2 regions of the Thermaerobacter subterraneus DSM 13965 genome follow, and region 2 is predicted to be linked to the other one. Evidence: predicted binding sites of a transcription regulator. Region 2 holds the regulator's gene; the other holds the start of a gene.
What was found. Region 2 encodes LexA, which represses DNA repair genes until DNA is damaged. Its sites were predicted from a motif close to CNAACANNTGTTNG; they were not measured.

Region 1 (3,203 bases), on a different contig from region 2:
GCCTGCCGCCGGCGGGTTCCTCCGCCGGGGAAGGGACCGCCGGGTTTCTCCAGGTGCCGGTCACCCACTATACCCTGGGGGCGGCCCGTCCCGATGCCCTGGGCCGCGTCCACGTGGCGGCGGCGGTCGACGTGGCCGGCCCGGCGGACGGCGGCGCGGAAGGGTACGCGGCCCGCCTGGTGCAGGACTTCTTCTGGCGCCGGCTGCTGGAAGGACCGCGCCTGGTCGGGGCGCCGGCCCGGGTGGTGCTGGAGGTGGCGGTCGCGGGAGATCGCCTGGTCTGGCGCCGGGACGGCGGCGCCTGGCAGCCGGGGCTGGGCCTGGCCGACCTGCCCTCGCGGGCGGCTCCCCCGGGGGGCCCGCCGGGGGTGGAGGTCGAGGTCTCCCGCGAGGGCTTCGGCCCGCTGGCCCTGGCCGGGGAGCGGGGCGTCCTGCTGGTGACCCGGGGACCCCGTCCCCTGGTGGCCCTCTGGCGCTGGTCCCTGGACGACCCGGCCGAGGAGCCCGGCCGGGACGTGCTGGTGCTGGACGTGCTCTACCACGCCCGCGGCCTGGGGTGGCAGGCCGGCGCCGCCGGACGGCGGGCGACCCTGATGGTGGAGGCCGAAGACGGGTCCCGCCTTCCCGTGGTGTACGACCTGGAGGCCGGCCGGCCGGCGGATATCGCGTCCCCGGGCGGCGGCGAGTGACCGCTGCCCACCGCCTGCCAGGGACTCGGGCCGCCAGGGCATCCGGGGTGCTCGCCACGGGCCTGGGGCCCCGGGCGTCCACCCGCATCCACCCTCTGCGGCCCGGCCGGTTCCGCCAGGCCGGGGATCCCGGCCGTTGCTCCCCGTGACGGCTTTCGCTACTTGGGCGCCTGCCGCCGGTCCCCCCTGCGGCCGACTTTCGTAGGATGGGATGACATCACCCGGGTGGCCCTGCAACCTGCCCGGGCAATGCAGGGGAGAGGCCGATGTTGAAGATCCTCGTTGCAACGGGCCGGCCGCTGGTCCGGGAAGGCCTGCAGCGCATCCTGGAGGGCGCCCCCGGGCTGCAGGTGGTGGGGCACGCCGCCGGACCTGAGCCGCTGCTCGACCGGGTGCGCGAGCTGGTCCCCGATGTGGTGCTGCTGGATTTGAGCCTGGCCGCCGGCGACGCGCGGGAGCTGGTGGGGCGGATCGGGCGCATGCCCGGTTCGCCCGTGGTGGTGGGCATCACGGACCGGGCCGACCCCCACGCGCTGCTGGGGCTGGTGCAGGCCGGTCTGGGCGGCTACCTGCTGGCCAACCGGGAAGCGGCCGGCCTGTCCGAGGCCATTCGCGCCTGCACGGCCGGGATCTTCGTGATCGATGCCGAGATCATGTCCGAGCTGGCCAGCGACTCGCCCCTCTACCGTTATGTTCCCGCCCCCGAAGAAGTGGAGCGGGCGCGGCTTTTGAGCCAGCGGGAGCTGGAGGTGCTGAGCCGCATCGCCCGCGGCAAGACCACCGCCCAGGTGGCTCGCGAGCTCTTCATCAGCCCCAAGACGGTGCGGAACCACCTGAGCCACATCATGCAGAAGCTGGGGGTGCGCGACCGGACCCAGGCGGTGCTGTTCGCCCTGCGGGTGGGACTGATCCGCCGCCACGACCTTCTGGGATAGTGCCGGACCGCGGTGGCGGGCGGTTCCGCCAGGCGAGGCGCGGAGGCCGGGATCTCCCGGCCTCCGCCTTTCTGGAGGCCGGCTTCCCCCGGGGGCGCTTGTCCCCGCTGCCGGTTGCCGGAGGATGCTCCAGAAATTTTCTCTTCAGGGCAGTCGTTCCTCTTGACGGCCGGTGTCGTCCCCTCCTACAATGGCCTCACCATGGGGAACACACGTTCGGTATCGATCCCGTGGATGGCTTATGCCCGCCTCGAGGGGGCGTGGGCGGTGGCGGCCGGCGTGCAGGACCGGCCGGCGGTGGTGGCCGACGGCCCGGTCGTGGCCGACGTGTCGCTGCCGGCCAGGGCGGCGGGCCTGCGCCCTGGCATCCGGGTCCAGAGCGCCCGGCGGCTCCTCGGCAGCCTGGAGGTGGTGCCGCGGGATGCCATCGACCCCATGGCGGCCCTGGAACCCTTCTATGAGGCGCTGCTGTCCCTCTCGCCCCGGGTGGAGCCGGTGGTTGACCAGCTGGCGGCCTTTTGCGAGCTGGATCCCCGGCAAACGGTGGACGGCGTGGTGGCCATCTTGCAGGCGGCAGGCCTGGGGCGCTACGGCCACCGCCTGGTGCTGGGCCTCGGCCACGGCCGGCTGGTGGCGCGGATGGCCGCCCGGGTGGCGGCGCGGTCCCCGACCGGCGGCGGCGCAGGGGCCACCGGCCGGCAAGCTTGCGGTTCCGGTCCCGCATCGTCCCGCACCGGCCCCTCACCGGTCACCCGGCCCCCGGCCGGCCCTGCAAAAGGGGCGGCCAGGGTTCCCCGGTTCCGGGATGGCAGCCGGCCGTGGCCCGGGAGAGGGGCGTGGCGGGATGCGGAGGCGATGGGCAGGGATGCAGCGGCGCAGCCGGGCCCGCAAGCCGGCTTCCCGGCGGGACGGGGCGGGGCGGCGGGCGGGCACCCGTCCCGTGCCCGGCCGCCCCGGGAAGCCTGTGGCGCAGCGGGGCTGGCGGTGGTCAGCTGCTGCGTTCCGCCCGGCCAGGAAGCGGGCTTTCTAGCCCCCCTGCCCGTGGCCGCCCTGCAGGAAGAGGTGCCGCCGGCGGCTCGCCGCCAGCTGCAGCGCCTGGGCCTGTACACCTTGGGGGATGTGGCCGCGGCGCCGCGGCAGGTGGTGGCCCGGGCGGTGGGCGACCAGGCTCCCCTCCTGCAGGCGTGGTGCCGGGGGGACGACCGCCGCCCTCTCAAGCCGGGCTACCCGCCGCCGGGGGTCACCGCCACCCTGACCGCGCCTCCCGAACTGGGGGAGGAGCTCCGCGCCGGCTGGTGGCCGGCCCAGCTGCCCCGCCTGGCCCGGGAGGTGGCCGCCCGGCTGGCCGCTGCCGGGCAGGCGGGCCGCCTGGTGATCCTGCAGGGGGAACGGTCCCGGGTGGGGCGCTACCTGCCCGTGGCCGCCGCCGGGCAGGACGTCCTGGCCCGCGCCGCCCTGGCCCTGTATCACCGCCTCGTACCGGCCGAACCGGCCCCGGCCCGGCTGGACCTGACGGTGACGGCCCTGGAGCCGGCGGCCCGGCAACTGGCCCTGCCGGCAGCCTTTGACCCCGGTGCCG
Region 2 (3,203 bases):
GCCCCCTTGAGCGGCGAAAATGCGGCCCCTGCTGGTATTGGCGGCCGGGCCGTGCGGGTTTCCGCGCTGACGGGCCAGGGACTGGACCGGCTGGCGGTTGCGGTGGCGGAACTGCTGGGTCGGGATCGCCGCCGGGTGCGGGTGGAGGTGCCCTACCACCGGAGCGACCTGCGGTCCCGGATTCATGCCGGGGGCCCCGTCCTGGCGGAAGAACCGGTCCCGGCGGGCTGGAGCCTGGTGGCCCTCCTGCCGCAGGCCGAGATCGGGCGGCTCCGGCGGGCCGGGTGCCGCATCGAGGACGCGGCGATCGGGGACGCGGAAGATGGTGCAAGGAGGCTGGACGGGAGCCGGCCTTGAACCGGGCGTGGCGGGCCGGGCCGGCCGCTGCAACGGGCGGAACGGCGCCGCAGACGGGAGGGATCAGGGATCATGCCGATCCTGCCGGGAATGGCGGCTGAGGCTGGAGGAGGCCCGTGGTGGCTCGCCCTGCTGGCGTCCATCGGCATTGCCGCTGGCCTGGTGGGAACCGTCCTCCCCGCGCTCCCGGGGATCCCGCTGGTCTTCCTGTCCATCGCCGGTTACGCGGTCGCCACGGGCTTTCGGGAAATCTCCGGCACGGCCCTGCTGGTCATGTTGGCGGCCACCGTGGCCGGCATGGCCCTGGAATACGGCCTGGGGCCGGCAGCGGCCCGGCGCCGCGGCGCCAGCCGGGCCGCCTTCTGGGGTGCCATTGCAGGTGGACTGGCCGGCACCTTCATCCTGGGCCCCCTGGGCATCTTGCTGGGGCCGCTGGCCGGGGCCGTGGTGGGTGAACTGGCCAGCGGCCGGACATGGCAACAGGCGTTGTCCACCGGCTGGACGACAGCGGTGGGACTGGTGGCCGGCCTGGCACTTGAGCTGCTCATCGGCCTCGCCATGGCGGTCTACTTCTGGATACGGGTCCTCGCATGAGGCCGCGCCGCGGGTCAGGTGCCGCGGTCCGGGGCATTCCTGGCCTTGAATCGGCCTTGATCACCCCGGTCTCAAATCATCCGGCGCAGAAGGGCCACCACCTTCCCGAGGATACGGGCCGTCCGCACGCGGATGGGTTCCATGGCCGGATTCTCCGGCTGCAACCGGATGCCGTCGCGCTCCCGGTAGAACCGCTTCACCGTCGCTTCATCGTCGATCAGGGCGACCACGATGTCCCCGTTGTCGGCCGTTTCCTGCCGGCGGACGATGACGTAGTCACCGTCCAGGATGCCCGCCCCGATCATGCTGTCGCCGCGGATGCGCAGGGCGAACACCTCCCCCTCGGGCACCAGCTCCGTCGGGAGGGGGAGGACGTCCTCGATGTTCTCGACCGCCAGGATCGGCTGGCCCGCGGTCACCTGCCCCACCAGGGGGACCGGCACCGTCCGCGTCCGCAGGCCGGATTCCTCCAGGACCTCGATGGCCCGCGGCTTGGTGGGATCGCGGCGGATGTAGCCCTTTCGCTCCAGCCTCGCCAGATAGGTGTGGACGGTGGATGTGCTCTTCAGGCCCACCGCTTCCCCGATTTCCCGTACCGAAGGGGGATAGCCTCGCTCGCGGATCGACGCCTTGATGTAATCGAGAATCTGCCGCTGCCTGCGGGTCAGCTCTTCCAAGTCGGCACCTCCCACCGCCGCGGGCCCTTTTCCCGCTGCTTAGGCCGCCCCGGTTCCTAACCCGGTGGATCGGCCTTTTCCACCACCTTGGCGCCGTGACGCCGGCGCTGCCGGCTTCGGGCGCCGGCGGACCGCCCTGCACCCGCCCTGCACCCATTGTACGGATCGAAAGCAGGTTCCACAAACAGTTGTTCGGACCCCGCGTGGGAATTCCTGCATGATGGGACGCACCGTCGCCAGATTTTTGTCCCTTGACACCGAACGGATGTTCCATGGTATGATGGGACCCGAACACATGTTTCGGTACCGGGGGGATGACCGTGGCAGTACGGGTTCAGTGCCGGGGTGCCAGACCCTTTGGCGACGGTAGGGGCCGAAGCGGCCGGCCGGCGGCGGGCGCTTTCAGGCGCCGCCGGTACCGATGGGGCCGGCCTGGGCGGACCGTGGCCGCGCTGGTTCTTGTGACAGGGGTGATCCTGGGCGTAGCCTGGGGCGGCGGGCTCTGGCCGGCACGGGCGGTGGCTTCGGACGAGGGTGCGGCCAAGCCGCCGGTTCAAAAGGTGGCCCGTCATCCAGGGGGCGCGGATCCGGCGGCACGGGCCGGGAGGTCACCGCAAGCGTCGACCACGAATGGCGATGGCGCTGGGGAGGCTGCCTTATTGCAGGGGAACCAGGTGGTCGTCCGGCGGGGCGATCGCATCTGGGCCATTGTGGAGCGGTATGGGCGCAGCGACCGGGATCCCCGGGATCTGGTGGCGGCCGTGATGGAGGCCAACGGCCTAACATCCCCGGCACTACGGCCCGGTATGGTCCTGGTCCTGCCACCCGAGGTTCTCCGGTAGGCGGAGCACCGCGGACCCCAGACATCCGGTGCAGGGCGGCCCGCTGCCGGCCGCCGCACCGCCCATGGTATACGGCCATCCTCCCGGCCTTTTCTTACGGATGTCTTGTGAGCGATTCATTCCTTGTGTTTGCCGGAAGGCATCCTGCGGGCCCGCTGCTCGGCAGCGGTACACCGGGTGAGCATGCAACCGTCCGCCGATCGGGATTTTTCGGGCGGGTAGCGGGCAGCCACATTGCGGCGGAGCCGTACCTGGGCGGAGGAACCGGTACCGGTTGCAGCGCAGCCGGTGGATGCGATGGGCAGGCTTACCGCCGCTCTGGGTCGCTTCGTCCAGATTCGCAGATTTCTCTGGAGAAGCCATGAGCGACCACCTTCCGTGGCCACCGCCAGGGCTGGGGGGCCGGCGGGCAGCGGGACACCGGGGTTCTGGTGAGACCCCGGGACCTGGCTTCAGGACGCCGTCCTGTACTTCGTATAAGTGGCATTATGTTAAGTAAGTTAAGTAAGCACGGGGCACCCCACGGCCCCCAGCCCCTCTCGCTCCCGCGACACGACCAGCCCGGCGGCGGGTTCGACCGTGACGAGCGGCGAGGAGGCTCCCTGCAGGCGGAAGTCGCCGACCCGCCTGCAGGGATTCGCCCCAGCCGAAGGGTGCCGGGGGACGGCGGGCGTCGCCGGGTGACGCGGACCCGGCCGCGTTCCCCCAAGCATGTTGCCCGGAATCGGGGCCC

Region 1: a site for LexA is predicted at 1,830-1,843, ahead of THESUDRAFT_RS14450 (Y-family DNA polymerase). Genes of this name have one in related genera too.

Annotation. Positions count from the first base shown of each region.
Region 1 covers NZ_JH976535.1:1,623,988-1,627,190, reverse strand. The annotation lists gene THESUDRAFT_RS15005 (hypothetical protein) at 1-689, shown strand, start outside; gene THESUDRAFT_RS06765 (response regulator transcription factor) at 956-1,624, shown strand; gene THESUDRAFT_RS14450 (Y-family DNA polymerase) at 1,892-3,203, shown strand, end outside.
Region 2 covers NZ_JH976536.1:178,280-181,482, reverse strand. The annotation lists gene hflX (GTPase HflX) at 1-357, shown strand, start outside; gene THESUDRAFT_RS11015 (DUF456 domain-containing protein) at 430-951, shown strand; gene lexA (transcriptional repressor LexA) at 1,023-1,628, opposite strand; gene THESUDRAFT_RS13760 (LysM peptidoglycan-binding domain-containing protein) at 2,288-2,470, shown strand.